4 regions of the Arthrobacter sp. 01T428 genome follow, and region 1 is predicted to be linked to each of the others. Evidence: riboswitches for the same ligand, from Rfam matches in the RefSeq annotation. Region 1 holds a riboswitch; each other region holds the start of a gene.
The links. Region 1 has a riboswitch for S-adenosylmethionine ahead of AC1DJB_RS18325 (DUF1737 domain-containing protein). Riboswitches for the same ligand answer to the same signal wherever they lie in the genome.
Positions count from the first base shown of each region.

Region 2: linked by a shared signal. The riboswitch ahead of AC1DJB_RS02560 (aminotransferase class V-fold PLP-dependent enzyme) and the one ahead of AC1DJB_RS18325 (DUF1737 domain-containing protein) in region 1 are both predicted to bind S-adenosylmethionine.
Region 3: linked by a shared signal. The riboswitch ahead of metX (homoserine O-acetyltransferase MetX) and the one ahead of AC1DJB_RS18325 (DUF1737 domain-containing protein) in region 1 are both predicted to bind S-adenosylmethionine.
Region 4: linked by a shared signal. The riboswitch ahead of AC1DJB_RS16840 (hypothetical protein) and the one ahead of AC1DJB_RS18325 (DUF1737 domain-containing protein) in region 1 are both predicted to bind S-adenosylmethionine.

Region 1 is NZ_JBFTPW010000019.1:72,614-80,239, reverse strand. It holds gene AC1DJB_RS18355 (GMC oxidoreductase) at 116-1,864, shown strand; gene AC1DJB_RS18350 (PAS domain-containing protein) at 1,861-2,262, shown strand; gene AC1DJB_RS18345 (cupin domain-containing protein) at 2,259-2,786, shown strand; gene AC1DJB_RS18340 (ornithine cyclodeaminase) at 3,062-4,093, opposite strand; gene AC1DJB_RS18335 (Lrp/AsnC family transcriptional regulator) at 4,253-4,684, opposite strand; gene AC1DJB_RS18330 (hypothetical protein) at 4,740-5,099, shown strand; SAM riboswitch class IV at 5,204-5,316, shown strand; gene AC1DJB_RS18325 (DUF1737 domain-containing protein) at 5,327-5,584, shown strand; gene AC1DJB_RS18320 (rhodanese-like domain-containing protein) at 5,581-5,991, shown strand; gene AC1DJB_RS18315 (O-succinylhomoserine sulfhydrylase) at 5,992-7,200, shown strand; gene AC1DJB_RS18310 (glutamate--cysteine ligase 2) at 7,197-7,626, opposite strand, start outside.
Region 2 is NZ_JBFTPW010000001.1:543,376-551,001, forward strand. It holds gene AC1DJB_RS02530 (S1C family serine protease) at 1-929, shown strand, start outside; gene AC1DJB_RS02535 (hypothetical protein) at 996-1,136, opposite strand; gene AC1DJB_RS02540 (hypothetical protein) at 1,251-1,631, opposite strand; gene AC1DJB_RS02545 (MFS transporter) at 1,706-3,157, shown strand; gene AC1DJB_RS02550 (metal-dependent transcriptional regulator) at 3,184-3,897, opposite strand; gene AC1DJB_RS02555 (class I SAM-dependent methyltransferase) at 3,927-4,703, opposite strand; gene AC1DJB_RS02560 (aminotransferase class V-fold PLP-dependent enzyme) at 4,755-6,167, opposite strand; SAM riboswitch class IV at 6,203-6,315, opposite strand; gene hisN (histidinol-phosphatase) at 6,476-7,288, opposite strand; gene rsgA (ribosome small subunit-dependent GTPase A) at 7,348-7,626, opposite strand, start outside.
Region 3 is NZ_JBFTPW010000017.1:13,941-21,566, reverse strand. It holds gene AC1DJB_RS17170 (S8 family peptidase) at 19-2,385, opposite strand; SAM riboswitch class IV at 2,601-2,716, shown strand; gene metX (homoserine O-acetyltransferase MetX) at 2,730-3,851, shown strand; gene AC1DJB_RS17160 (hypothetical protein) at 3,853-4,272, opposite strand; gene AC1DJB_RS17155 (SGNH/GDSL hydrolase family protein) at 4,338-5,180, opposite strand; gene AC1DJB_RS17150 (alpha/beta hydrolase) at 5,250-5,897, shown strand; gene AC1DJB_RS17145 (RNA-binding S4 domain-containing protein) at 5,963-6,193, opposite strand; gene AC1DJB_RS17140 (DMT family transporter) at 6,218-7,273, shown strand; gene AC1DJB_RS17135 (glycine--tRNA ligase) at 7,361-7,626, shown strand, end outside.
Region 4 is NZ_JBFTPW010000016.1:58,915-66,540, forward strand. It holds gene AC1DJB_RS16815 (APC family permease) at 1-365, shown strand, start outside; gene AC1DJB_RS16820 (P-II family nitrogen regulator) at 441-782, opposite strand; gene AC1DJB_RS16825 (ammonium transporter) at 779-2,194, opposite strand; gene AC1DJB_RS16830 (helix-turn-helix domain-containing protein) at 2,465-3,040, opposite strand; gene AC1DJB_RS16835 (sodium:solute symporter family protein) at 3,344-4,876, shown strand; SAM riboswitch class IV at 4,958-5,077, shown strand; gene AC1DJB_RS16840 (hypothetical protein) at 5,092-5,412, shown strand; gene AC1DJB_RS16845 (hypothetical protein) at 5,438-5,626, opposite strand; gene AC1DJB_RS16850 (VIT1/CCC1 transporter family protein) at 5,894-7,081, shown strand; gene AC1DJB_RS16855 (matrixin family metalloprotease) at 7,129-7,626, shown strand, end outside.

The DNA.
Region 1 (7,626 bases):
CAGTAGTTAACTAGTCCCGTGAACTCTGCTGGGGAAGGGTGATCTGCCTCTAGGCCCAGTGGGCACCTGGTTTCACGGTGCCGTGGAATCAGCAAAGTTGATGGAGGGCATCGTTATGAGTGCAGTTTCTTCGTCCCAGAATTTCAATCACGGGTTTCCCACGCCCGGACCCCAGGATCCCTCGCCCCAGAAAGTCATGGATCACGTTTTCTTCCTCTCCGAGGGGGAATGGAAAAAAGTCCGCGAAGAGGAACAATTCGACCACATCGTCATCGGCAGTGGGTTCTGCGCCTACGCTTTCGCCGAGCGGACACTGACAGTCAATCCGCACGCACGGATCCTGATCATTGAACGGGGTCCGTTTTTCTTGCCGCAGCACTTCCAGAACCTGCCGCTGCCCTACAAGGAGACCCTGGGAGGCCTCTCGGAGACCTTCCCGTGGACCTTGGCAGCTGCCACCGCCACCCAGCCGCCGGGCAAGATTTCGTGGCAGCACGGCATGGTTCCTTTCTACGGCGGACGAAGCATCATGTGGAGCGCGTGGTGCCCCCGCCCCGAGGAAGATGAAATGCGGGGCTGGCCGCGGGCAGTGATGGACGCCGCCAAGTCGCACTTCACGTCCGCGGAAGACCTCCTGAACGTGGTTTCGGCGGACCAGATCGACGCCGGCCGGTCGGCCGACGTCGTCGATCTCATCAACGACACCCGGCCGGTCTACGGAATCATGCAGAAAGCCCTGCAGGAACGGCTTGAGGCAGGCCTGCACAAGATCGATTCCGCCACCCGCAGCATGCCCGCACCGCTCGCTGCGGCGACTGGCGCGACGTCGGGCGTGGACTTCGCGAAGTTCTCGACGCCGGCAGTCCTCCTTGAACTGACGGACAAGCAAGCAGCCCTCGAGGCCCAAGGCAAGGGCGCGGCTCTTCGCATGGTCACGGACTGCACCGTGTTGAGCGTGCTCCAGCAGGACGGACGGGCCACCGCGTTGAACACCAACCGCGGCGTAGTGAACGTCGGCAACGCCAACCTGGTCCTGGCCATGGGCACGCTTCCACCGGCAACGCTGGTCCTCAATTCCTTCCCGCAGGTGCAGGGGGCCGGCGGGCATTTCAGCGCCCACTTCATCACCTCGGTGGTGGCCAGGGTTCCCCGCGAGGATTTTGATTTCAGCGGACAACTCGGCGAGCTGGAACTGGCGGCCATCTATTTGGCGGGCAAGAGCCCGGCCGGCATGCAGTACCACGTCCAGCTTTCGGTCCTCTCGGACCGTTGCCCGGACAAGAACGCCCAGAAGTCCGAACGCTACGCCCCCGACGTCGTCGCCACGGCTTCGCTCGCGCAGCTGCGGTCCTCGGAGGACTACCTGGTGTTCGTCTGCGCCGTCCTCGGCGAACTGGACGAAAGCAACCCGGAGAACCACTTGCGGCTTTCCGGCGGAGCGGACCCCACCTGCAACGTCACCTTGCAGGTGTTGGCCAACGCCACCGACGACGACACCTGGGACACCATGGACGAGGGAACCTTCCAGATGCTGGAGCGGGTCCTCTCCCCGGCCGGCGCGGAGCGGGTCGAATACTGGCGCGGAGATCCCGACGACGGAACCTGGGGTGCCGAGCGTCCCGCCATCCCGGAGCGCCGCGTTCCGGGATTGGTCCACGAAAGCTCGAGCCTGCCGATCGGCGAAGAGGAGGACGCCGTCGTCGGAATCGACTACCGACTCAACGGCGTGCAGAACGTCTTTGTCACGGGCGGCAGCCTCTGGCCCACCGGCGGTTCGTGGAACCCGACCATGACAATGGTCGCCTTGGCGCAAGACCTCGCCGAAAGACTCGAGGCCGACGGCGGAGCGGCGGCAGCGCCATGACTGTCGCCCCGGCGCTGGACCCGGCGCTCCTTCCCACGGTTCCGCCTATGAGTGTCGCCGATGTGCTGGACCGGCAGGACGGCGTGTACTGGGTGGTGAAGGACGCGAATTCGGTCTTCCTGTGGGTCAACCAGAACTTCGCGGACCTGGTGGGCATGGATAAGTCGGAGCTGATCGGGCACCAGGACTCGCGCGCGGAACACGTCGCGCACGACAAGGAAGTAATGGCGAGCGGAAAGCCGTTGCTCAACTTCCACGAGACCATCGCCGTCCCCAGCAAGGACGGCGGCATGGTGAATGTGGACATCGTGACCCAAAAGGGGTTGCTGCGGGCCCCGGGCAGCAAGGACATCATCGGCATCACCGTCTGCTTCTCGCTGAAGGACCCGGTCACATGAGTGGATTCGCAGAGGACTGGATCAAACGGTTGGACATGTCCCCTGCTAGCGTGGGCGGCTGGTTCGCGCCCGCGCTCGTGAGCAACGAGGACATCGCCGGATCGGCGCTGCCTCCGCGTTTCGGCGTCGACCATCCGCTCTACAGTTCCAACTGGTACCTGCTGGAGGCGGGTGAGGTCCTCCAGTTGCACGCCCTCAAGCAGGACGAATTGTGGTTCTTCCACGTGGGGACACCGATCAGGCTGCACGTCTTCTCCCGGGAGCTCGGACTTCAGGACTTTGGCTATACCGAAGCCTTGTTGGGGCCGGATCCGGAAGCAGGCGAGATGTTGCAAGGAGTTGCCCCGAATTCCACCTGGTTCGGTGCCGAGTTGGCCGGGCCGGGGTTCGCCTTGGTGAGCTGCAGCCTCGCACCGGGATACGAGAGATCGGACTCCGCGAAACCAACGGCACGGGACATCGAGTCGCTCGTCATGAGGTTCCCCGGGCATGCCGAGCTGATCCTGCGCCTGGCGGTGGTGTAGCCGGGGCCGGCGGGATGGGCTGGGCAGGCGGGATGCCCGGATAAAACGTCTGGTGCGCCGGTTCTGGGGCCGGCGCACCAGGCTTCTCCCACCCAACTGACTAGCAGTAGTTGTCGTTTAGAGGCTCCAAAACGACAACAAATGCGTGGGCCCACGCCGCCCGGGTTCCCTGGCCGTGGGGCCCCGCCGGCGAGGGTCCCTGCCTGAGCTCGCGAAGGCTGGGAGCCGACGGGGACTTGCGAGGCGAGGGTGGCGGTGGGGACCAGTTGGGCATCTCAGGAGCCGATCGGCGACAGTTCCCGCACCAGGCCGAAGAGGTCCTTGGGGTCATCGGGATTAGCGACGAGGTCAATCTCCTCGAAGAACTCCGAACCCTCGACGGCATCGCGGAGATAACGCAAGGCGGAAAAGTCCTCGATCGCGAAGCCCACGGAATCGAATATCGTGATTTGGTCCCTGGAGGTCCGGCCCGGAGCGTGCCCGGCCAGGACCTGCCAGAATTCGGTGACGGGAAAATCGGCGGACATTTGCTGGATCTCGCCTTCAATCCGCGTCTGGGGATCGTACTCCACAAAGACGTCACCGAGGCCGAGGATGGCAGCGTCGAGTTCAGTCTTCCCTGGGCAGTCGCCTCCGATCGCGTTGATGTGGACTCCGGGCGAAACCTGGTCTGCCGTCAGGATGGTGGCGTTGGCCTTGTCCGCCGTGCACGTGGTGACGACGTCGGCTCCCTCCACTGCATGGGCCGCTGAGCCTGCGATGGTGATCTCGAAGCCGAGGGGAGCCATGTTCCGGACGAACTTCTCCATCGCTGCCGGGTCCGTGTCCCAGATCCTCACACTGTTTATACCCAGGGCCGCCCGGAAGGCCAGCGCCTGAAACTCCGATTGGGTTCCGGTTCCGATCATCGCCATGATCCGGGCATCGGGGCGCGCGAGCTTCTTAGCTACCATGCCGGACGTGGCCGCCGTCCGCAACGCTGTCAGCACTGTCATCTCCGCAAGGAACGTCGGGTAGCCGTTGTGGACGTCGGACAGGACACCGAAAGCTGTCACGGTCTGGAAGCCGCGCGCGGGATTCGAGGGGTGTCCGTTTACATACTTGAAGCCGTAGGTTTCCTGGTCGCTGGTGGGCATCAGCTCGATGACGCCAAATGGCGTGTGGCTTGCCACTCGCGGAGTCTTGTCAAAAGATTCCCACCGCTGGAAGTCGTCTTCCAGGTACTGCATCATCTCCGAGATGATGGTCTCCGGGCCCCGTCCGGCCGTCCAACGAACCATATTGCGGACATCGACAAAGCGCGTCATATGCGCTCCTTTCCCTCATAAGCACTGTTGCTACGAGGCTACGGAGCGGCGATATGCATCCACAATTGCCAAAGTATGTACTTTTCATTGAAAACATGCACAAAATGATGACTGCTTATGCACACAATGATCAACGGCAGGCGCCCGTCATAAAAGCGACTATCGCAGGACGGAACTGAGCAGCAGGCTCGTCTCGCTATTGACGATCCCCTCGATCCCGCGGATCCTGCCCAACACCTGGTCAAAGTCGCTGAGGCTTTCCGTGCGCAACTCGGCCACGAGATCCCAACCGCCGTTCGTGGTGTGTAGCGCCCAAATCTCGGAAAGTCCGCGGAGTTGGCGAATGACCTTGTCCGCCGACCTTCCCTCCACGGCAATGAGCGCAATGGCCCGGATCGCAAGTGGATCCACCTCGTCGCGCACCCTCGCGGTGAAGCCAACGATGGTCCCCGAGGAGACAAGACGCTCAAGCCGGCTATTCACGGTGGCCCGAGCAACGCCCAGCTTGCGCGCAAGGCTCGCCACGGAGGCCCTGCCGTCCTCCCGGAGAGCGGAGAGGAGCTGGCGGTCAAGGTCGGTGAGTGCTGCCATAAAGATAAACGTATCGCCCATTCCCCAAGCGGGCCTGAGTCCGTAGGGTATCGACATGAGCATCTACATCAGCCCCGACTCTGCTGCATGGTCCCTGACGGCCATGGCGACTGGTGCGTCAGCGGGATCAATCGATGATGCAAATGGCATGTCCAACTTGGTGAAAGAAATCTACGAGACAGAAGGTTTCGAAGCCCTGTCGGGTGTGGTTTTTGCCTTGGCTCATCACAACAGCCTCTCGCTGCATGCACTCGCCACGGCCACCGGGATATCCGTCCACGAACTGCTGGAAATCCGGAAGCATCAAGGTTCCACTTTTCATCACTCCCCTACGGCAGTAGCGTCGCGGTTCGACGCCATTCCACCCCGGATCCAGGCGAGCCTGGAACCGCTGCCCAATGAAACCGAGTCCTAGGACGCTGGCACCCCAGCCCTCGCCAGCCTGGCTGCCGTCCGGTTACGGAACATGACGACGGCCGGTGATGCAGGCCGCCGTCGTGGATGTTATTTTTCTTCTTGAGTAATGAGCACCAGCGTGAAGCCCTGACTTGCTGGTCGGCAACCCTCTCTCCGGCGGGGTGCCTCAGGTGACTACTCGGCGTATCGACACTTTCGAACTGCAAGCGTGACTGAGGAGCACCAATGCCTGAACCCACCGAAGAAAAACTCTCGTACCGTCTCATCACGGGCCCTGACACCAAGGAATTCTGCGAGCGGATCTCCACCGCTCTCGCGGAGGGATACGTGTTGCACGGCAGCCCGGCCGCGACCTTCAACGGCACGGACGTAATCGTGGCACAGGCCATCGTCCTGCCCGCGGCAATCGCGAGCGCGGATGCCGCCGTTGCCAATGCGGTGGATCAGCTTGATGAAGAGTTCGACGGCGAGGGCCACGCATGAGCTACGCAGGCGACCTCAGCCCGCACGACGCCTGGGCCAAGCTTGAGCAGGGCGCCATCCTGGTGGACGTCCGCACCGAAGGCGAGTGGGCACACATCGGCATCCCGGACACCAAAGCCACCGAGAACGATCCCCTGTTTATCCAGTGGAACCTGGCCGGAGGCATCCCCAACACCCGTTTCATCGAAGAGTTGACGCAGCAGGCCCCGGAGGCGGACGGCACCGAACTGGTTTTCCTCTGCCGCTCCGGACAGCGCTCCATCGCCGCCGCGATTGCCGCCACCCAGGCCGGCTACACCTCCTACAACGTCCTCGAGGGCTTTGAGGGCGAGCCGGACCGCTACGGCGAGCGAACCGTGAACGGCTGGAAAAACCGTGGACTTCCGACGAACCTGGGGAACATCTAAGTGACTTTCAACCCTGACGCCGCCAGCTGGAGCCCTGACACCCAGGCCGTCCGCGGCGGTCTTGACCGTACCAACTTCCAGGAAACGTCCGAGGCCGTCTTCCTGAACTCCGGCTTCGTCTACGAGTCCGCCGCAGCCGCCGAGCGAGCATTTACGGGCGAGGACGAACGCTTCGTCTACTCCCGTTACGGCAACCCCTCCGTAGCTACCTTCCAGGAGCGCCTCCGCCTGCTCGAAGGCACCGAAGCGTGCTTCGCGACGGCGTCGGGCATGTCCGCTGTCTTCACCGCCCTCGGTGCGTTGCTTGCTGCCGGTGACCGAGTAGTTGCCGCCCGCTCGCTCTTCGGCTCCTGTTTCGTCATCCTCAATGAGATCCTGCCGCGCTGGGGCGTCGAGACCGTCTTCGTCGACGGGCCTGACTTGGACCAGTGGCGTGCCGCTCTGTCCGAGCCGACAACGGCAGTGTTCTTCGAGTCGCCGTCGAACCCCATGCAGGAAATCGTGGACATCGCCGCGGTGAGCGAGCTGGCCCACGCGGCCGGCGCCACGGTGGTCGTCGACAACGTCTTCGCCACTCCCCTCCTGCAGCGCTGCGGCGATCTCGGAGCAGACGTGATTGTCTACTCGGGCACCAAGCACATCGACGGCCAGGGCCGGGTCCTCGGCGGAGCGATCCTGGGCACCAAGGAGTTCATCGACGGTCCCGTCAAGCAGCTCATGCGGCACACCGGTCCGTCGCTTTCCGCGTTCAACGCCTGGGTCCTGACCAAGGGCCTGGAGACGATGGCGCTGCGTGTCAACCACTCCTCGGCGTCTGCGATGCGGATCGCCGAGTGGCTCGAGGAACAGCCGGCCATCAGCTGGGTCAAGTACCCGCTGCTGAAGTCGCACCCGCAGTTCGAGCTCGCCGCAAAGCAAATGAAGGCCGGCGGAACTGTGCTCACCTTCGAGCTGCTCCCCTCCGCGGGGCGATCGGCGAAGGAGGCCGCTTTCGCGCTGCTGGACGGGCTCGCCGTCATCGACATCTCGAACAACCTCGGCGACTCCAAGTCCCTCATCACCCATCCCGCCACCACCACGCACCGTGCCATGGGTCCGGAAGGCCGCGCGGCAATTGGCCTGAGCGACGGCGTCGTGCGGCTTTCGGTGGGGCTGGAGGATGTGGACGATCTCATCGGGGACCTCGAGCGGGCCCTCAAGCAGGTCTAGCCGGGCGCTTCGCGCCAGTCCTGGCGCACCCAGGTGAGGACGGGTTGGGGCTTGGTGTCGCTCTCGTCCCTCTCTGAGCGCATCGTGATCTGGACGGCGTGCTCGACGACGGCGGCCAGCCCGGCGGCGTCGGGCGCGCTCCCGTTGCTCTCGCTCCAGCGCCCGGCAACACCACGCTGTTCGATAGCGCCGTTGCCACGGCTCAAGATGGCTGCCACGCCGGTTTGGACCAAGTCGAATTCACCCTGTTCGGCGAGCACGGGTTCCAAGTATTCCACCAACGACCAGACGACGTCGGCGGCGGGTTCCGGGCGAAAGGTTCCGAAGTCCAGCAGTTCGGTACGCAGTCCGAAGTTGCTTGCTTGCCAGGACGCCATCCGCAAAAGCGCAGTGGGCACGGCAGCGGGCTCTATTCCGGCATGGTAT
Region 2 (7,626 bases), on a different contig from region 1:
ACGCCTACTCGCGGACAGTGATGCACGTCGCAGAGACGGTCACGCCGCATGTTGCAGCTTTGGAGATGAGCAGCGCCCGCAGGAACGGCCAAGTCAGGATTGGAAGCGGATCGGCTGTCGTGTTCACGGGGGACGGCTACATGCTGACCAACGCCCACGTGGTCTCGGGTCTCCGCTCCGGGCGGGCAATCTTCGCTGACGGAACCCACACCGACGTCGAACTCGTCGGTGCGGATCCTTTGTCTGATCTCGCCATTGTCCGCGGGCGCCACACGCCGCCGCCGGCCATCCTGGGCAACGCGGAGTCGCTGCACGTAGGCCAATTGGTGATTGCCGTGGGCAACCCGCTGGGGCTGGCAGGATCAGTGACCGCAGGCGTCGTCAGCGGGCTCGGGCGCTCCATCCCGGTCAGGTCCGGACGGCACAGCAGGGTCATCGAGGACGTCATCCAGACCGACGCTGCGTTGAATCCAGGCAATTCCGGGGGAGCCCTGGCCGACGCCAAAGGGCGGATTGTGGGAATCAACACCGCCGTGGCCGGTTTGGGCCTCGGACTCGCAGTGCCCATCAACACCACCACCCAGCGGATCATCGCCGCCCTGTTGAAGGACGGCCGGGTCCGCCGGGCATACCTTGGCTTGGTGAGCACCCCTATTCCGTTGGACGCGAGTGCGGTGATCCGGACAGGCCAGAAGGAAGCGCTGCGGGTGGTGGAAGTCATCGCCGAATCTCCCGCGGAGCGGGCAGGACTGCTCGCGGGCGACCTTGTGCTCAGTGCTCAGTCGCGGGCCGTATCCAGTGCCGAGAGCCTTCAAAAACTCTTGTTTTCGCAGGCCATCGGGGAGCCGTTCTTCCTGACGGTCCTCCGGGACGGAAAAATCCACGCAATTGTGGCAGTTCCCAGTGAAATGACTGACGCGGATTCATGAGGAGCCGCGGACCTGATGGAGCCAGTCCGCGAAAAAGCCGGAGCCAAGCTGGCTCCGGCTTTTTTGCTACTTCTTCCGCATCCTCAAATGGGCCACCGGATCCACTGCGGCGTCGGATTCGTGCTTGGCACGCTTCACTGCCCGTTTCTCCTTGATGGACTTGATGCTCTTCTTCGTCTCGTGCTGGTGAGGCGCTTTGTCAGGCATGTCATGCTCCCTAACTACGGATCTTCCCTGCAGATCCTGCAAAGAGGGTCCTGAAAGGCCCTCTCCTTGTAAGCTACGCCTGTTTCACCCGAAATCAACCGACAGCCGGACGGCCTAGTGGCCAGCCTTCGGAGCCGGGACGTCCACGACGCCCACGAACCGGGAGCCGATTCCTTCGTACTCGCTGCGGACTTCGCCGGGCAGGATTCCGGGAACCTCGCTGTTCCGGTGGTGGCCACAGAAGACGTAGGTGAACTCCGGCCACCATTTCTTGGGACGCGCGGCCTCTGTGTAGCCGCACACGACGCAGCTCAAGTGGACCCAGACAGGGCGCTTGCCGGTGCGGTTGGCGCGGGATTGGACGAGCCACTGGGGCGGATTGTCTTGCAGTTCGTTCAGCTCGGCTTGTGAAAGCCTGGAGGGGATGCCGTGGCGTTGGGCCATTTCCATCGAAATATCAAGGGCCAGTGCGGCGTCACGTCTGCTAATCACCATTCAACGATACGGGACTTTCGCCGCGGCAGGATCGGGCAGGAATCCGGACGGGAGCTGACAAGCAGGCGTAGGCTGTGCTCATGACCGACGCAGCGGCCCTGCAGCCAAGCACCCCGCTTCAAAAGCGGGTCCTTGTTGTGGCTATTGTGGCTTCCTTCATCGCCATTTTGGATGGCTTCGTGGTGAACCTCGCGCTCCCGGCGATTGGCCGCGAGCTGGGTGGTGGGCTTGTCATCCAGCAATGGGTGGTGGATGCCTACTTGTTGACCTTGGGCGCGCTGATCCTGGTCGCGGGATCCCTGTCCGACCACTTCGGCCGTGCACGCATCCTGGAATGGGGACTCGCCGGCTTCACCCTCACCTCCGTCACCTGCGGCCTCGCCTGGAACGGCGAGGTGCTGGTGGTATCGCGCGCCCTCCAGGGGATCGCCGGTGCCCTGCTTGTCCCGAGTTCGCTTGCCATGATCGTCACGTTCTTTTCCGGTCCCGCGCAGTCCAAGGCAATCGGCCAATGGTCCGGTTGGACCAGCGCGGCCGCCATCGTCGCGCCGCTGATCGGCGGCGCATCGGTCGATCTGCTGTCCTGGCGCGTCATCTTCTTCATCAATGTGATTCCGGCCGTCGCCGTCTGGCCGATCCTCGCCGGGCTGCGGAAGTCCGATGCCGCCACGGACACGAGCAAGAAGATCGACTACCTCGGCGCGTTCCTTGCCATGGTGGGACTCGGTGGCCCTGTCTACGCCTTCATCGAACAAGGGCGCATGGGCTGGGGCAACATGGTGGTCTGGATGCCGCTCGCCCTCGGAGCCGTCGGCCTGGTCCTCTTCCTGGTCCACGAGGCCAGGACCCCTGAACCGATGCTGCCCCTGAGGCTCTTCGGCATCCGAAATTTCGGCTGGGGAAACATTGCCACGCTCGCCATTTACGGCGCCCTGTCATTGGGCTTCTTCGCAGTGGGCATCTACTTGCAGCAGGTGGGAGGGATGAAGGCCACCACGGCGGGCATCGCGTTGCTCCCCGCGACGGTCCTCCTGATGCTCACGGCCTCATTCTTCGGCGGGCTGGCCGGCAAATACGGTCCGCGGTGGTTCATGACGGCCGGACCATTCATTTGCGGAATCGGTTTCCTCATGACCTTGGCCGTCCAGGAGCCCTTGAACTACTGGACGCAAGTGCTGCCCGGGCAGATCGTCTTCGGGATCGGCCTGAGCACCTTGGTGGCGCCCCTCACCGCGGCCATCCTCGGCGCGGTACCCACGGAAGAGGCAGGGATCGGTTCCGCAGTGAACAACGCTGTTGCCCGTATCGCAGGCCTGATCTGCATCGCGTTTGCCGGGCTCATCATCGGCCCGGTCTTCAGCCGCCAAGGCCTCATGAACGCCGTCGTGGTCACGGCCGTGCTGTTCTTCCTCGGGGCGGTGGCATCCGCCGTCGGGATCCGGAACCCGGTGCTGGGCGCTGCTGTAGTGGACTCTCCCGAAGGTCAAGCGCCCGACGACGGCGGGACGGCTGCCCAGCGCGCCTGAACAGCGCCTTCCACAACACGGCTTCGTTAGTGTTCAGCGAGGACGCAGCCGTCGTGTTCGACGTCGGTGGCCACCCAGAGCGCCGAGGCGACCTCATCCGCGAGATCATAGTCGCGGCTGCCCGGACCCTTTCCGATCCGGACCACCAGGGCACCACCGAACGGCTTGCGGCCAATCACCTGGATGGTGGCGTCGAGGTCGATTTCCTCTGCGGACAAGTACCGCAGCAACTCCGGGTTTTCGTCGCTGATCCGCGTGATCTTGCCGGAATGGCCGTCGTCGAGCTCGATCATGCGGTGCGCATGCGGCAGGCTCACCGAACCGTCCGCGGCAGGGATGGGGTCCCCATGGGGATCGCGTCCGGGGTTGCCCAGCTTGGTGGCCATGCGATCGATGAAGGTGTCCGAAACGGCGTGTTCGAGCATCTCGGCCTCGTCATGGACTTCGTCCCAGCTGTAGCCCAACTCCCTCACGAGGTAGGTCTCGATCAGGCGGTGGCGGCGGACCATGCCCAGGGCAAGCTGCATTCCCTGGGGGGTCAAGGAAATGGCGCTGTAGGGCTGGTGGTCCACCAGCCCTTGGTCCTTGAGCTTGCGGACCATCTCCGAGACGGAGGAATTGGCGACGCCGAGCCGTTGCGCGAGCTGTGAGGACGTGATGGGTTTGTCCTGCCACTCCGTGAAGGAGTAGATGACCTTGACGTAGTCCTCGATCGAGGAGGAGGGCGCACTGGTCTTCACGGTTCCAAGCCTATCGTGAACAGGCCGCATCAGGCTTTGCGCGCCCGCCAGCTCTGCGTGAGATAGGGCAAGGGGATGACCTCGCCCTCGGCATGGCCCAGATGCTCGAAAAGGTACCACTCGAGATTGCCCGTCACCTTGGCCCGGGTGGTCTCATTCGCCCTCAGGTAGTAACTGCGCGACTTCACGAGTTCGAGGATATCCGCCGGAGTCACGGGATCCTCCCAACGCGTCACATGGCTTTCGAGGCCCGTGAACTCCCGGCCCACCACAGGCCGGAAGTCCGGTTTGTGGACATCGCCGGCATGCATGATGCGAGACAAACGATGGACCCAGAGCACCGACGTGTCCAGCTGGTTCCAGATCAAGCCGATCACACCCTGGGGCCGAAGGATCCGGGCGATCTCGGTGCTGGCGGCGAGGGGATCGCACCAGTGCCATGCCTGGGCAACGCTGACGACGTCGAATGCTGAGTCCGCGAGTCCAGTTGCCTCGGCCGTGCCCTCCAGGGCGATCACTTGTGGATACGTTTTGCGCAGTTGCGTGAGCATGTCCGTGGAGGGGTCCACTGCGGACACCGCCAGCCCGCGCTCGACGAGGAGCGCTGTGAACTTTCCGGTGCCCGCGCCGATGTCTGCCGCGTCCCGCGCGCCTTCCGGCAGCAGCCAGTCAGCTGAATCCGCGGGGTATCCGGGCCGGACACGGTCATAGTGCTCTCCGCCGTCCTGGAAACTCTGACCGAGTTCAAGGCGCCGTTCCTCATAGAGCTTGGGGCCGGCTGACGTGCCTTTGGGTCGCGGGGCCACGCGGAAACTCCTTCGTAGGACAGGAAAAAATACCCTACGAATCTACCGCAATCAGTCGGTGCTGCACGGAGCTGCGCCCGCGGTCCCGGGAGTGTTGGGAGCCCATTCCGGGTAGCTGCGGTGATCGTTCGCGGGCACCCAACGGCCGGCGTCCACCACGTAGTCCCAACCGAGGCCATTGCTCTTGAGCGCCTGGATGCCCGCGATGAGCCGAGTGGCGTCTTCCAAACGCGATCCTACGCCGAAACTGGCCCGGAGGGATCCGGAGGGAAGACCGAGGCGCTTGAGCAGCGGGTGGGCGCAAAAGCGCCCGTCGCGCAGGCCAATGCCGTGCTCGGCCGCAAGATAGGCCGCCACAAGTCCGGCGTCGTAGCCCTGGAGCGAGAAGTTCACGACGCCGATGGTGTCCTCGGGATCGGTGTCGCTGAAGATCTGGTGCACGGTCACGCCGTCGATTTCCTTGAGGCCTTCGACCAGGTGCGAGCGGATGGCGGCCTCGTGGGCGTGCCATTCGTCGTGGTCGAGGCTGGCGATGACTTGTGTGGCCCGGGCGAGGGTGGCCGCACCGAGAACGTTCGGCGAGCCGCCTTCGTGCCTGGCCGGTCCCGTGGCCCAGCTGACGGAATCGAGGCGTGCCTCCCGGACGGCGCCGCCTCCTGCCAGGTGCGGCGTGCCGGCGTCGAGCCAGTCGGGACGGCCCACCAGGACCCCCGCGCCGAACGGGGCATAAAGCTTGTGCCCCGAGAAAACCAAGTAGTCGACATCCGCGGCGGCGATGTTGATGCGGCGATGCGGGGCAAGTTGCGCCGCGTCCACCACAATCCGCGCCCCGAATTCGTGGGCCAAGGCAGCTAGTTCCTTGATGGGCAGGATTTCGCCGGTCACATTCGACGCGCCGGTGACAGCCAGGAGGCTGACGCCACCATGGGAGAGGGCTGTGCGGACATTGGCTACGGTCTCCGACAAGGTTTCCGCGGCAACAATGCTTCGGTGGGGGACGCCTTGCCACGGCAGCAGGTTTGCGTGGTGCTCGATGTCCAGGTAAAGGACTTCGTCGGTGTGCTTGCCGTCTGTGACCGGCAGGCAGCCGGCCAGGAGATTGAGGGAATCGGTGGTGTTGCGCGTGAAAATGACGGAATCGTCCGGCCGTCCGCCAACAAAGTCACGGACGATGTTGCGGGCGTTTTCGTAGACGGAGGTGCTGATTTGGGAGGCGTAGCCTGCGCCGCGGTGCACACTCGCGTAGTACGGCAGGATCTCGTTGAGGTACGCGGAAACAACCGTCAGGGCAGGTGCGGATGCGCCGTAGTCAAGGTTGGCGTAGCGGATGTGGCCGCCCTGGATCAGGGGTGCCTGCAACTCCGCGCCGGTGACCGCGGCCAGCGGGCGGGATGCCCGAGGCAGCTGCTGTGCGGTTTCGTGGTGCTGCGAAAGAGCCGTAGAAGTAATTGTGGCTGTGCTCATGGGACCTCACTCAAGAGGGACCCCTGCGTGCAGGGGGTCCGCGCTTGCCGCATCCGTTCCGGACCGGCCGGGTCGTCACCCGGGGCACCCCGCCGCGATGGAGGGTTGCCGGCCAGCAAACCGGGGTTTCGCGCTGGCACTCGTGACCTGTAAAGAGAGTAGGACACCGGCGAGGCGGGTTCCAATGTGACCGCGATTGTTAAGCGGATTGTTACACCGCCCGAAAAATGTGCCTTCAGCCGAAGAAAAAGCAGCGGACGCCCCTAAAAGGGGGCGTCCGCCGTCGTTTATTCAGTGAACAGGAGGGGCTACAGAAGGTCGTCGAGTTCGGGGTTGAGCCTCTTGAGGACCTCGGAATGGAGGATCGAGTTAGTGGCGACGGCGTTTCCGCCGAAGGGGCCGTCCGCGCCATCCAGGGATGTGAAGCGTCCGCCGGCCTCGGTGACGATCGGCACCAAGGCGGCCATGTCGTAGACCTGGAGTTCCGGTTCGGCGGCGATGTCCACGGCGCCCTCGGCAACGAGACAGTAGGACCAGAAATCGCCGTACGCACGGCTGCGCCAGACATCGTTCTCGAGGCCCAGGAAGTTGTCCAGCTTCCCGTGCTGCTTCCACTCGGAAAGCTCGGAGTAGGAAAGCGAGGCGTCTTCGAGCCGGGACACGTTGGAAACTTTCAACCGGGTGGCGGCGGCCAGCGACCGGCCCATGTAGGCGCCGGAGCCCTTGGCCGCCCACCAACGCTTGCCGAGCGCCGGAGCGCTCACGAGCCCCACTACTACTTCGCCCTCGTCCACGAGGGCGATGAGCGTAGCCCAGACGGGTACGCCGCGCACGAAGTTCTTGGTCCCATCGATGGGATCGATGATCCAACGCCTGGAGCCGTGGCCCGTGCTGCCGAATTCTTCGCCGAGGACGGCGTCGCGGGGCCGGGAGCGGGAGAGCTGCCCACGGATTGCTTCCTCGGCGGCTTTGTCGGCATCGGTGACTGGGCTCAGGTCGGGTTTGGTCTCCACCTGGAGGTCCAGCGCCCTGAACCGCTCCATTGTCAGGGAATCGACGGAATCGGCCAGCACATGGGCCAGCCGTAGGTCGTCGTTGTAGCTCGAATCGGGTTGGGTCATGGTTCCAAACTACCGTCTATTCGCCGGTGAGCCGGGGAGGTAGGACGGCATGCGCTGAGTTAGTTGACCGTACCCAGTTCCTTGGCCTCTTGGGCTTCCATGCGCGGGTCCGCACCAAGGAGCCTGCGGAGCGATGCAAGGCGGGCGGGGCCGGCCTCGCCCGCGTGGCCTTCGGCGACCCAGGAATCCAGCCCGCATCGAACGGCGGAGGCATCGTGCTTGCAACCACGCTCGCACCTTTCCGTCCCCGGCTCCAGGTCCGGGAAGGCGTGCAGGATGCGGTCCGGGTTCACGTGGGCGAGGCCGAAAGAACGGATGCCGGGCGTATCGATGATCCA
Region 3 (7,626 bases), on a different contig from region 1:
GGGCGCCCCATCTCGCGGTTAGCCCGCGATGTAGTACCCGGAAGTGTCGGCTATGAGCTGCACTGTGCCGTTGGAGTTGTTGGTGAAGGAGATCGTGCCATCCGGAGCGACGGGCGTAATGGCGAAGTTCGGGATGATCTGTCCCGTCGCGTAGTTCACGTTCGAGGTGCTCGGCTGCGGGCTTCCTCCGGCGTAGGCGGTGATGAACCCGAACGACGTCGGGTTGGCCACGGTGATGTTCATCGCGACAGCGGAAACACCGGACGCTGGAATGCCACCCTGTCCCGCGACCTTGACGTTGATGGTCTGTCCGGGGGCAACAGGTCCGTTGATCCCGCCGGTGCCGTTACGGGTATCCAATTGGCGGAACGGGGCCTGCGCGGAAAACGCCCCGGCGGTTGACGGTGTGCCCGCAAGGTAATAGCCCGAGGTATCGGCGATGATCTGGACGGTTCCGCCGGAGGTGTTCGTGAATGAAATCGTCCCGTCGGGAGCGACCGGCGTAATGGCGAAATTCGGAACGATCTGTCCCGCGGCGTAGTTCACGTTCGAGGCGTTCGGTCGCGGAGTCCCTCCAGCGTAGGCGGTGATGAAGCCGAACGACGAGGGATTGGCCACCGTGATGTTCATCGCGACGGCGGAAACACCGGAAGAGGGAATACCGCCGCGGCCTGTGACTTTGACGTTGATGGTCTGTCCGGGGGCAACGGGTCCGCCGACGCCACCGGTGCCGTCACGGGTATCCAACTGCCGGAACGGGGCCTGGGCGGAGAACGTCCCGGGAGCGGGCGACGCGCCAGGCGTGAGGGAGTAACCGGTGATGTCGGCGATGAGCTGGACCGTGCCGTTGGAGCTGTTCGTGAAGGAAATCGTGCCATCCGACCCCACCGGCGTGATCGCGAAATTCGGGACGATCTGCCCTGGGGCAAAATTCAGGTTCGAGGTCGCCGGACGATTTGTTCCGCCGGCGTACGCGGTGATGAAGCCGTTCGACGTCGGGTTGGCCACCGTGATGTTCATTGCGACAGCGGAAACTCCGGTCGCCGGGAGGCCGCCGCGTCCAGCAACCTTGACGCTGATCGTCTGGCCGGGGGCGACCGGCCCGTTGACGCCACCGGTCCCGTCCCGCGTGTCAAGCTGCCGGCAGGGGGTCGTGGCCGCAAATCCGCCCAACGGGTCTTGCGACGGCGAAAAGAGCGACGGGCTGACGTACAGCAGCCGGTTAGGCATGCAGTTTCCGGTTGACTGGACTATTCCGGCTGTTGCGCCGACGGTCAACGTTGCCGAGACCTGCGCGGGGCTCCACGAGGGATGCATGGCGAGGAGCATCGCGGCCGCTCCTGCGACGTGGGGCGAGGCCATTGAAGTTCCGCTGAGGACATTGGTCGCAGTATTCGAGGTCGCCCAGTCGGAGGTGATCTGGACCCCTGGTGCGTACAGGTCGACGCAGGGACCGTAGTTGGAGAACCCTGCTTGGCTGTCGTTCGGGTCGCTAGCAGCCACGGTGAGGGCTGCGGGCACTCGGCCAGGGGAGCGTGTGCACGCGTCGACGCTGCTATTTCCTGCAGCCAAGGTTACCGTGATCCCGCTGTCAATCGCGCCTTGGACGGCGGCGTCCAGGCTCTGGTCCGTACCGGTCAGGAGGCTAAGGCTAAGGTTGGCGACAGCGGGTTGACCGGCTTGGTGATGCTGAACGATCCAGTCGAGAGCGGCAATGACATCGAGTGACGATCCGCCCCCGGCGCAGTTGAGCGCTCGTACGGGCACGATCGTTGCCGCTTTGGCCATCCCAAAGGTGGCTCCTGCTGCGATTCCCGAGACGTGCGTGCCGTGGCCGTTGCAGTCTGTGGTTCCCTTGCCGTCGTCCACGCCGTTGTTGCTTCCAATGCCGACGGCGTTATATCCGACCGTCACGCGTCCGCCGAAGTCTTGGTGGGTGGCCAACACGCCGGTGTCCACCACGTAGATCGGTACCCCGGCGCCGCTCGAAGGCGGCGTGTAGCTCCCAGACAAGGGCAGGGATCTCTGGTCGGTCCGGTCAAGGTTCCAGGGTGCCGGTGCTTGAGTGTCTGAAATCCGCACCGGCATATCCCGGTCCACGGACACAACCCGGCTCGACTTCGCCAACGCAGCGGCCTTCGCTGGCGTCGCCGTGACGACCGCGGCCTTCACGGCATGCGTGAACGTCTTGTCCACCGAGACTCCCTGCGAGCGCAGCTCCGCGGTCTTCCCGTCAACGTCGGTGCCTTCGGCGTAGTGGACCACGTATCTGTCTTCGCCTGCTGCCGGAGTCGTGTCGGCGTGCGCCGGCAGCGGCACTCCCACGGTGAAACCTGATACCAGCAAGAACAGGGCTATTGGAACGACGCCGGATGGCTTTTTCACGAGCTTCAATCTTCCTGTGACGCACAGTGGCGGCGGAGACATCCGAAGGATGCAGACTGCTGCGCCCAATTCTATCTCCAGTCACACAGGCATCACCCGTCTCTTCAATTTCAGACATCCACAACCCCGGCTTCGTGAACAAAACGCGGCCAAGTGTCACAAAGCTGTCATAATCTTCGTCAGAAGGGGTCCGGTTTTCCTAGACTCTTCCCATAGGTCATGAGTGCCAGCGACAGCCCCGGCTTGCTGGCCGGCAACCCTCCTTTCGCGGCGGGGTGCCCCGGGTGAAGACCTGGCCCTTCGCTGTGTTGGCGGCGGGCAAGCGCGATGTGAGGTGTCGACGAATGACAATTGCTGCAACAGCCATACCCCTTTCCGGTACCCAGGACGGAACCCTCAAGTATGTTTCCGTAGGAGGGCTCGAACTGGAGGCCGGGGGTTTCCTCCCTGAGGTCGTCCTTGCGTACGAGACATGGGGCCGGCTCAACGCCGACGCTTCCAACGCCGTCCTCGTGGAGCATGCACTGACCGGCAGCACCCATGTGGCCCGTGGCGAGAGCGATGAAGAAGGCTGGTGGGAGCAACTCGTTGGTCCCGGCGCCACCATCGACACGGACCGCTACTTCGTGGTCTCCGTCAACATCGTGGGAGGCTGCTACGGCAGCACCGGGCCGTCGTCGAGCGCTCCTGACGGCAAGCCGTGGGGCTCCCGCTTCCCGCTCGTCACCCTGCGGGACAGCACCATAGCCGAAGCCCGGCTGGCCGACGCCTTGGGGATCCACAGCTGGCATACCGTGGTGGGAGGGTCCATGGGCGGTGCCCGCGCACTGGAATGGGCCGTCAGCTATCCGGACCGCGTCAAGCGATGTGCCGTGATTTCGATCGGGGCGTACAGCACTGCCGAACAGATTGCGTTCGCGCAGGCCCAGACTCTCGCCATCCGGCAGGACGCCGACTTCAAGGGCGGCGACTACTACGGCCAGGCAGCGCCCGAGGCGGGGCTGGCCCTTGCCCGGCGGATCGCCCACATCACCTACCGTTCGGCGGATGAACTGGACTTCCGCTTCGGCAGGAACGCCCAAGGCGGCGAGGCGCCCCTGCAGGCTGCGGCCTTAGGGGACCGGGGCCGCTACCAGGTGGAGAGCTACCTCGACCACCAGGGACGAAAGCTGGTCCAGCGCTTCGACGCCAACAGCTACATCGCCATCACTGAGGCGCTCATGAGCCACGACATCACTCGCGGCCGGGGCTCATTGGAGGACGCGTTGTCCGTGGCCACGGCGAAGTTCTTCGTTGCCTCGGTGGACTCGGACCGGCTCTATTTCCCGGAACAATCGCACGAGCTGGCCAAGGCCTTGCCCGGAGAAGTCCCCGTTCATGTGATCGAGGCGCCCATCGGGCACGACGGTTTCCTCACCGAGATCGGCCAGCTCGGCCCCCAGCTGCGGGAGGCGTTCTTCGGCTGAATCAGCCGTTCATGATCTCCTGGCGGAGCTTCATGTAGTCCTCCATGGCAATTTTCCCGTCGCTGTACTCCTGGTCGAGTTCGGCCAGTTTCCGTGCCCGGTAGCCTTGCGGCGCGCTGTCCGGCTGGGGCGCGCTGTTCGCTTGCGGAGTAGACGACGGCGGAGCGGCCTGAGGTCCGGGCATTCCCACCGGGGGTTGCGGCTCAGCCGGGAAGATGACCGGGGGTTGCTCCGGGTATCCGACGGGGTAGTGCTGTGGAGGATAGGGCTGCCCGGGGTAATCCTGTGGAGGATAGGGCTGCCCGGGGTAATCCTGCGGAGGGAAGTCCCGTAGCCTGCGCTGGCGCGATCGGTTGTACATGCGGATCCCCATGGGAATCAGCCAAGAGCAGACGATGATCCAGAAGATCACATTGTTCACGGTGGAGGGCCTCCCTAGTCTTTCACCAGCTTAGCCCCGCTCCCTGTGACCCACACGGCTCCCGTTCAGCTCCGGGGCAGGATGGTGTCGGCAGGACCGAAGACGGGTCCCGGCGTCGGGCGTTTCGGCAGGATGCCGTCGCCGGAGGAGCGGTGCCGGATCCGGCGGATGACCCACGGGACAAAATACTCCCGGGCCCATACGAGGTCGCCCGAGCGGGCCTCGCGCCAGCTGCGCTGGGGGAGCGGCTTGGGGAACAGCGGCTCGAGGTTGTGGGGCACATTGAGTGAATCGAGGACCATCGCCGCGATGGTGTGATGGCCGAGCGGCGAGAAGTGCAGGCGGTCTTCGTCCCACATCTGGGAGTTGGAGAGTTGCCGCAGGGACCACATATCGGCGATCACGGCATCGTGGCGGGCGGCCACCGTGCGGAGGTTTTCGTTGTAGATGGCCACTTTGCCGCGGATCCGGCCGAGGACCGATGACGCGGTGTCCGGACCGTTGAAGAGAACCACGGTGGCGCCGTCGGAACTCAGGGTCTGCACTGCGGCATCGAGTTTCTCGGCCAAGGCGTCGGGATCGCCGCCGGGACGGATGAGGTCGTTGCCGCCTGCGGAGATGCTCACGAGGTCCGGCTTGAGGTCCCTGCACGGGCCAAGTTGTTCGTCGAGGATCTGCTGAAGCAACCGCCCGCGGATGGCCAGGTTGGCGTAGGCGAAATCCCGGTGTCCCCGGCTCAGTTCCTCGGCTACGCGGTCGGCCCAGCCACGATGTCCCCCGGGGTTGTTGGGCTCGGGGTCGCCGATCCCTTCGGTAAAGGAATCACCCAATGCCACGTAGCGGGTCCACGGATGAATCCGTTCGTCCGGCTTTGGTCCCACCGTGGGATCAATGTCACTCACGTCCATATCCTGCCTCTTGCTGCAACGCCACGCGCCCGTAGCTTGTTACTCATGGGTAACTGCAAGAATAGTCCCATGAGTCAAGCTTCCGCCTTTCCTGCCCCGGTCGTTTTGTGGTCCCACGAAGAGGAGGAGCGGGCTGGCAAGCCATTGCTGGTCCTGTTGCACGGTTACGGGTCCAACGAGCAGGACCTCTTCAGCCTTGCAGGCTTGTTGCCCCAGGACTTCGTCGTCGCTTCGCTCCGTGCGCCGATCGCGACGGGCCCGGGCTTCACGTGGTTCCCGCTCACGGCGTCCATCGACTATTCCCTCGATGCCGTCAAGGACGCCGCGGAGTACGTGTTTTCCTGGTTGGACTCCTTCAAGTCCAACCACAGCTCGGTGACGCTTCTCGGCTTTTCCATGGGCATGGCCATGGCCACCTCGCTGTTGCGGCAGCGCCCGGCGGACTTTGCCGCCGTCGTCGGGCTTTCAGGCTTCGCCGTCGACGCCGATGCGGACCCCGCATTCCGCGACGCCGAACTGGACGGTTCCGTGCCGCTCTTCTGGGGACGGGACCAGCAGGATCCTGTTATCACCCCGGACAAGATCGAATACACCATGGACTGGGTCCGAAAGCACACGGACCTCACCAAGGTGCTCTACACAGGCATGTGGCACGGCATCAATCAGCAGGAAATCGGCCACGTTGGCGAATTCCTGGAGCACAAGGTCCTCTCGTAGCAACGCGGGGTCACTTACGGCCCATCCCGAAGTACGTTATGGGCCGTAAGTGACCCCGCGTTGCCCTAGGAAGCGGCCGCGATCCGCACCGTCTGTCCGTTGACGGTCACCGTATCGCCGACATGGAGTTGGCGGCCGCGCCGATCGTCGATCTCGCCGTTGACTTTGACCAGGCCGTTCTTGATGAGTTCCGTGGCTTCCACGCCGTCCTCCACCAGGTTGGCGAGCTTCAGGAGCTGGCCGAGTCGGATCATGTCGTCGCGGATGGGGATTTCTTCGATTTCCGGGTTGCTCATACAAGCAATGATGCCTGAAGTGAGGTGGTGAAAGTGCCGCAATCGTCCCGTCCCGCCATCCGAAGCACCTCCCGTCCGTTGCTCACCGGCCTGCTTCTCGCGGTGGCCAACGGTACCCTGCTTCCGGTCCAAGGCCGGATCAACAGTGCGCTGGGGGCAAAGCTCGACGACGGCGTGGCGGCCGCCGTCGTCAGCTTCACTACCGGGCTGGTACTGATCGCCGTGATCGGCCTTGCGCTGCCGAAAGGCCGCGCTGGTTTGCGCCGGATAGTGCCTGCCGTCAAGGAGCGCAGCTTTCCGCGGTTCTATGTGGTGGCTGGCGGGATCGGCGCCCTCTACGTGATTGCCCAATCGTTCACCATTGGCCTTCTTGGAGTCGCGTTGTTCACGGTAGCCGTGATCACAGGGCAGACCGTGAGCGGCCTGTTCGTGGACCGGCTCGGCATCGGTCCCGGCGGGAAACGCTCGATCACGGGGGTCAGGATTTTGGGAAGCATCCTGACGATCGCCGCCGTCGCCTGGGCCGTGTCGCCGCGCCTCGGGGCTGCGGCCGACGTCGGGTCCTTGCTGTTCCCGATCCTGTTGCCAGTCGTGGCGGGTTGCCTCATGAGTTTCCAACAAGCCATGAACGGGACTGCCACGATGCATTACGGCAGCCCCATCGCCGCGACGCTGGTGAATTTCGTGGCCGGAACGGTCATTCTCTGGATCGCCTGGCTCATCAAGGTGTCGTTGCTTGGTCCCGGCCACGCCCTTCCTGCTGAGTGGTGGTATTACGTGGGCGGCCCGATGGGGTGCGTCTTTATCGGCCTGGCTGCTTTGTTGGTCCGCAGCCTCGGTGTTTTGGTCACGGGGCTGGGGATGATCGCCGGGCAGCTGCTCGGATCCCTCGCGCTTGACCTGATCCTGCCGGCTCCGGGAACCTTGGTGGCTTTCCCCACGATCCTTGGCACCTTGCTGACCCTGTTCGCCATCATCGTCGCCACGCTGCCTTGGCCGAAGGGCGCGCTCTCTCCCGCCGTCCCGCCAAGCGCCATTCGGGCCAGTCCCGGAGGCAGGACAGCGGTCAAAGGCCGGTAGGCTAGGACACGCAGCTTCCTGCACAGCATTACCTTCGCGCACAACCACGGACCGCACCCAGCGGCCCTGTAGAACATTGGAGTACCCATGGCAGCAAAATCCGTCCTCGACCAGGTCATTTCCCTCTCCAAGCGGAGGGGCTTCGTGTTCCAGGCCGGTGAAATCTATGGTGGCTCCCGGTCCGCGTGGGACTACGGCCCCCTCGGTGCCGAGCTCAAGGAAAACATCAAGCGCCAGTGGTGGCAGAGCGTTGTCCGCGGCCGCGAAGACGTGGTGGGCCTGGATTCCTCCGTGATCCTGCCCCGCCAGGTATGGGAAGCCTCCGGCCACGTCGAGGTGTTCTCCGACCCCCT
Region 4 (7,626 bases), on a different contig from region 1:
AGCATGCCCAGCAAGCCAACCACTTGCCGGTGGACAGCCACGCGATCTTCATCGAGATCATCGTGGATGACAGCTCAGATTTCGAGCAGGAACTCCTCGTGGAAGGCAAGGTCCGGCACGGCTTCAAGATCCTGGAGATCCACAGCAACAACGTGCCCAACACGCTGGCCGCGGTACTCCTCCACATCCGCGACGTCACGGGACTCATGCCGCACATCTATTTCCGCTGGACCGAAGGCAATCCGATCGCCAATCTGAGCAAGTTCCTCTTCTTCGGCGAGGGCGAGATTGCACCGGTGACCCGCGAAGTGCTGCGCGAAGCCGAACCGGACATCACGCGCAGGCCATGGGTGCACGTGGGCTGAAATGGGCTGAACATGGCAGTGTTGGTGCCGCTCGCCGCAGAGCGGCACCAACAGAGCGGCACCAACACAGTCTTCCTAGCTGATCGCGGAGGCGCCACGCTCCCCGGTCCGGACCCGGACGGCTTGCGAAACGTCGACCGTCCAGATCTTCCCGTCTCCGAACTGGCCCGTACTTGCACCGGAGATGATGGCGTCCACTATTCCGTCCACGAGATCGTCCGTGGCCAGGACCTCCACCCGGATTTTGGGAAGGAGATCGGAATTGTATTCCGCGCCCCGGTACACCTCCACGAAGCCCCGTTGCTGGCCGTAACCGTTGGCTTGGCTCACGGTCATCCCGTTGACTCCAAAGTGTTCCAAAGCTTCCCGGACCTCGTCGATCCGCTCCGGCCTCACGATGGCCGTGACCAGTTTCACGTCGACGCCTTGCTGCGCATCCGATCTGTTTTCCCGTTGGAGCTGGCTTCTGGGTCACCGCTGGAACTCGACGGAGCTTTGCCGTTCTGCGGTTCTCCCGGATTGAAGGACCCGCCAATCATGGCCAGCTCGTAGGCTGTTTCCGCGTGCTCCGTGATGTCGATGCCGGCCAGCTCTTCGTGCTCCTTGACGCGCATGCCCACCGTCTTGTGGATGGCGAGCCCGATGAGCGTCGTCATGATCGCCGTCCACGCAGTGACCACCAAGGCCGTCAATATTTGGGGCCAGAATTGGCTCAGGCCGCCGCCGTAGAAAAGGCCGCCTTCAGTCTTTGCCGAGGGTACCGCGAAGAATCCGAGGGACAGGGTCCCCCACAGGCCGCCGACAAAGTGGACGGCAACAACATCCAAGGAGTCGTCAAGGCCGATCTTGAACTTCAGTCCGATGGCCAGTGCACAGACGGCACCCGCGATGACGCCGATGACGATGGCGCCAATGGGGTCCACGAATCCACAGGCCGGGGTGACCGCCACCAAGCCGGCGACCGCGCCGGATGCGGCACCAAGGGACGTCGCGTGGCCGTCGCGCAGCCTTTCGACAAGCAGCCAACCGAGGAGCGCCGCGCTTGTGGCCAAGAGGGTATTCGTCCAGGCGAGCGCGGCAATTCCATCAGCGGCCAGTTCCGAACCGGCGTTGAATCCGAACCACCCGAACCACAACAGGCCTGCCCCGAGCATCACGAAGGGGAGGTTGTGCGGCCGGATGTTGGGGTCTTTCATGAATCCGAGCCGCTTGCCGAGCACTACCGCAAGCATCAGCCCTGCCATGCCGGCGTTCATGTGGACGACGGTGCCACCGGCAAAGTCGAGGGCCGAGATCTTGCTGCCGATGATCCCTGTGGATCCGAAGAGGCCGCCGCCCCAAACCCAGTGGGCAATAGGAGCGTAGACAATGGTGACCCAGAGGCCGGCAAACAGCAGCCAGGGGCCAAACCTGACCCGTTCGGCCACCGCGCCACTGATCAGTGCCACCGTGATGATGGCGAAGGTGGCTTGGAACCCTATGAAGACCATGTCCGGCAACCCCGGGGCTTTCCCGCCGATGACGCTGGCCAGTCCGCTGAGTCCGAAGTTCGCGAAGGGATCTCCGATGAATCCGCCAAGGGTATCCGGGCCGAACGCGAGTCCGTAACCCCACAGGGCCCAGACCACCGCGACAACGCCGATGGCGCCAAAGCTCATCATCATGATGTTGAGGACGGACTTCATCCTGACCAGGCCGCCGTAGAAGAACGCCAAACCTGGCGTCATGAGAAGGACGAGGGCGGAAGCTGCAAGCATCCAGGCTGTTGCGCCTGGATCGAGGGTCTGGGGGTTCACATCCAGCCCTACGCTGAAGAATACTGGGGTCATTTCGGGAGCCTTCCTGCATATACGGCGCTCCATGGCGCCCGCACGGCGAGACCATTTTTAAAACGAACAGGTCCTGGTACCCCACGGGATACCGACCTTGACGAGTTGCCTTGACTCGAAGGTACAGTCGCCCTGTTTCAGCAGTCGGCACGGATCATTTCAGGCACGTAACACCGAAGGCCCCAGGGTTAAATCCCGGAGTCAGTCATGTTTCAGGCGTGTTACGCCGCGTGTCGGCCACATGCGGTCCCGTATCGCAAAGTGCCGGCGTCAGCGGCTGGCTGCCGGCACCAGGATCCAGAGCACCTCAACGGGCTCGTCGGTTGGATTGACCCAGGTGTGCGGCTCGCGGCCCGGGAAGGACAGCGTGTCCCCCTCTTCGAGTTCGTACTCCTCGTTGGTGAGGATCAATTTGATGCGGCCCTTGACCACGTGCAGGACGTCGACGTCGCAATCGACGGCGTAAAGCTCGGCTTCTCCCCGGCCGCGGGGCTCGATGGAAGCCTGTAGGATCTGCAGCCGTCGTTCCGACCGGGCGGTCAGGAGCCGCTCCACGATTCCCTGGCCGCCAAGCGAAATCCGCGGCCCATCGTCGCGCCGCGTCAGGTGCGTCTCAGGTGCGGCGAAAAGATCGCCGATGGAGACTGAAAGAACTTGGCAAAGCGTCACAAGGGAAGCGACCGACGGCGATGTCAGGTCACGTTCCACCCGGCTCAGGAACCCTTTGGTCAGGCCGGTGGCGTCGGCAACCTGCTCGATGGTGAGCCGCTGCGATTGGCGGGCGGCACGGATTCTGGAACCGATGGCAACGGGGACATTGCTCGGTTCAACGGGGAGAGCCTTCATTCACGAACCTTTCAGGCCGTTTCTGCGGCCCTGTCATTGCAGCAATAGTAGCCGGATCGCCCGCGCGGCAGGGCCTTTGGCAAGCTGGAGGAGCGCCGATGAGTCCGCTGGGCGAGACAGCACCTTGACTGTTACTCGCATCACTACGTATCCTCATAGGCAACAAGTGTTGTTTGTGAGGCATACATCACAGACTACTCTCCCCAATCACCAGCGCAGAGACCTTCCGCAACCCGCAACGAAACCCAGCGGACCGGCGTCGGAATCCCCAAGGGCTCTGCGCATCACTTTCAGGAGCCAACCGTGGACTCTTCGTTCATCAATATTGCGATCGTGGTGGTGTATTTGCTCGCCATGCTGGCCTTCGGCTGGTGGGGCAAGTCGCGCACCAAGAACAACAGCGACTTCCTCGTGGCAGGACGCCGCCTCGGTCCGATGCTCTACACCGGCACCATGGCCGCAGTCGTCCTCGGCGGCGCATCGACGGTTGGCGGCGTCGGCCTCGGCTACAAGTTCGGCGTCTCCGGCATGTGGCTGGTTGTCGCGATCGGTTCGGGCGTGCTCCTCCTGAGCCTGCTTTTCGCCGGCACCATCCAGCGGCTGAAGATCTACACGGTCTCCCAGATGCTGAGCCTGCGTTACGGACAGCGCGCCACACAGACTTCCGGCATCGTCATGCTCGCCTACACCCTGATGCTGTGCGCCACGTCCACGGGCGCCTACGCCACCATCTTCGTTGTACTCTTCGGCTGGGAGCGCTGGCTCGCCATCGCCGTCGGCGGCGCAATCGTCCTGGTCTACTCAACGATCGGCGGCATGTGGTCCATCACCCTCGCCGACCAGGTGCAGTTCATCATCAAGACCGTGGGCATCTTCTTCCTCATGCTCCCGTTCGTCCTGAACGCCGCAGGCGGCTTCGATGGCATCCGTGCCCGCGTTGACGCCAGCTTCTTCCAGTTGGACGGCATCGGGGCACAAACCATCATCACGTACTTCGTGGTCTACACCCTGGGCCTGCTGATCGGCCAGGACATCTGGCAGCGCGTCTTCACCGCCAAGACTCCCAAGGTGGCACGTTGGGGCGGTGCCACCGCGGGTATCTACTGCGTCCTGTACGGCGTCGCCGGCGCATTGATCGGCCTTGCCGCCCGCGTGGCACTGCCCAACATCGACGTGAAGGCCCTCGGCAAGGACGTCGTCTACGCCGAGGTTGCAACGCACATCCTGCCGATCGGCATCGGCGGCCTCGTGATGGCCGCTGCGGTCGCGGCCATGATGTCCACGGCTTCCGGAGCCCTCATCGCCGCGGCCACCGTTGCCCGCGCCGACGTGGTCCCGTTCGTGGCCAGCTGGTTCGGCAAGACCATCAACACCGACGACACCGAGAACCCCGAGCACGACGTCAAGGCCAACCGCTACTGGGTCCTCGGACTGGGCATCGTGGCCGTGTTGATATCCATGGCGGCGCAAGACGTCGTGGTCGCCCTGACCATCGCCTACGACATCCTGGTGGGCGGCCTGCTGGTTGCCATCCTGGGTGGCCTGGTCTGGAAGCGGGGCACCGGTATTGCCGCGGCCTGGTCCATGGCCGTGGGGTCCGTACTCACACTGGCCCTGCTGATCGCCTATGCCACGGGAATCATTCCCAGCGAAGACGGCGTCTACGCCAACGATCCCATCTACTGGGGCCTCGGAGCCTCGTTGCTGGTGTACGTCGTGGTCTCGCTGCTGACGCCTCCCACGGAGCCCCAGGTCCGCGAAGCATGGGACCGTCGCGTCGCCGGAGGAGTCACCGAGGAACTCCCGCTGGAGGCCCACCCGGTGGCCAGCCACTAAGTTTCACAGAGTCAAGTACGACGGCGGCGCCGCKCCTTTTTCCGGGGTGCGGCGCCGCCGTCGCATGTACAGTAGGAAGAGCTTCAAGAGATCTGGCGCCAAGCTCCGACTTGCCACACGCCAACCCCATGTTCACGGGTGGTTCGGATGAAGAAGCGGCCCGGCTCGGACCAGAGACAACCGAACGGGCAAGAGCAACTCCACAGGAGAAGGCCATGCCTTTCGAAAACGGCGCCACCGCCATAGCCGACCGCACCACCCAGCCCAGCACCCTCTTGTCGCCCCGTCCCCGCCGGGTGGACGAATTCGTCCGGGTGATTCCCGGCGTCGACCTCTCCCAAGGCTCCGTCACGTTCGTCGTGGACGGAAACCTGGAACGCTATTGGCACCATGAGCCGCGGCTCATCACCCAAGCCCTTTCAAAAGCGGTCCAGCCCGCCCGCTGGTTCCCCGCCACACGGAAACTCACCCTGACGGTGGCGGCAACCGGGCACCGGGCAGGCGTGCAGAGGCACTTCATCCTGAGCGCGTTTTAGCGCCCAGGGTTTAGCGAGCCCGGGGCTATTCGAACTCTTCGTCCTCGCGGTGTTCCTCTGCGTCGAGCGGAACCACCCGTTCGTCGTCGTCGAGGACCTCGGATTGTTCCTCCCAGTCCTCGTCCACCTCAAGGTCTTCGCTGTAGTCGTAGGCGGGATCGGCCTCGACCGTGGGACGGTCGGGGTGACGGGCGTGGGTTTCGGTGCTGTCCATGGTGCAACCTCCGTTCGACGTGCCGCTGAGCCCATCGCACAGGCACATGAGGCAGCCGGTCACCACGCTACCCCGCCAATTCGTGGACCCTGTCCATCCATCCCAGCACTGCCCCCAGCCGCGGTCAAGGCCTCCCGGGAGCCTCCCGTTTTTGAGGCGCGCCTAAAATGTCCAGTGAGGATTGCCAGCCGAAAAACCGCGGAAATTGGCGATAGAGTGGAGCCGCAATGAGGCGATGAAGCCCGCCCCAGCAACCCAGGAGTCCCGGTGCACCCGCACGCAGATCCACAGAACCCGACAGATCCAGACAACGCGCATCCCGACAATCCCTCGGACCAAAGCAGTCCATCGCAAGATGAAGCGGCCCCCAAGACTCCCCCGTCGTCGTCGGACATCAAGCGCTGGCGTCAGTACTTGGCGGACGAGCGGGCCGAGGCCGCCGTGTACCGCCAACTGGCGCAGCGCCGCGACGGCGAGGAACGCGAAATCCTGTTGGCACTCGCAGAGGCCGAGGGCCGCCACGAGGCACACTGGCTCAAGCTCCTCGGGGAACATGCCGGCATGCCGAAGGCGGCCTCGATCCGAAGCCAAATGCTCGGCTTCCTCGCCCGGAACTTTGGATCAGTGTTCGTGTTGGCCCTCGCCCAAAGGGCTGAAGGCCGCTCGCCTTACGCGAAGGATCCAGCAGCGACCCGCGCCATGGCGGCTGACGAACAGATCCACGAGGAAGTAGTCCGCGGCCTGGCGACGCGCGGCCGCAACAGGTTGTCCGGCACTTTCCGCGCGGCCGTATTCGGCGCCAACGACGGCCTTGTCAGCAACCTCTCACTCGTGATGGGCATGGCGGCCACCGGCGTCCCCGCCACTGTGGTCCTGTTCAGCGGCATCGCAGGCCTGCTGGCAGGCGCGCTGTCCATGGGTGCCGGCGAATATGTCTCTGTCCGCTCGCAGCTCGAGCTCCTCAAGGCCACCCGCCCCACCCAGGCCACGCTGACCGCAGCCCCGGCCCTGGACATCGAGCACAACGAGCTGGTTCTCGTGTATCTGGCCCGGGGCATGTCCCGCGAAGCCGCCGAACACCGGGCCGCTGAACGCATGGGCGTCTACAGCTGCGATTGCGATCCCAGCCTCTCCCTGCACCCCGAAGTGGAAGAAACCGTCAATGAGCACGAGGCCGTGGGCTCCGCTTGGGGCGCCGCGATCTCGAGCTTCTGCTTCTTCGCTTCGGGCGCCATTGTGCCCATCCTGCCGTTCATCTTCGGCATGACCGGCTTCGCGGCGCTTGCTGTGGCCGGTACGCTGGTGGGCATCGCGCTTCTGTCGACCGGCGCCGTCGTCGGCTTGTTGTCCGGAACCTCGCCGCTGACCCGCGGCCTCCGGCAGCTCGCCATCGGTCTCGGCGCGGCCGCGGCCACGTATGGGCTGGGCTTCGTCTTCGGCGCTGTCATCGGTTAGTACCGCCGGCCCGCTGGGGTGCCGGGTACGGGGATTTGGGGGAAGACTTGCATTCAAACTACGGGTACGACGGCGGCCCGCCGCCCAAGCGCCCCAGCACCGCGCTCGCGCTGTTCCGAAATTTGATGCTGGTGGCGGTGGTCGCTGCCGTAGCGGTGTTGGTCAGTGGATTCCTCCGGGGCGACCCTGGAATCACCGGCTTGCTTCCGAACCTGGCCCCGTCCGCCCACGCCACGGCAAGTAGCTCCGGGCCGGGCGGGGCTCCCGGACAAAGTCAGCCGAAGGCGGCCCGCGCGCCGGATACACCGCCGCCTGGCCTGGAAGAAGCCGGCCACCCGCTTGGCTCCCCCGCCAAGCCTGCGGTGGCCAGCAACTCCTTCAAGTTCCTGGCCACCAATGCCGACGGCACCCCCGTGGGCTACTCTCCGTGCCGGCCACTGCACTACGTGGTCAACGCGGCTCTCGCCCCGGCCGGATCCGAGGGGCTCATCGCCGACGCCATTGCAAAGATTGCCGCTGCTACGGGCCTCACATTCGTTGACGAC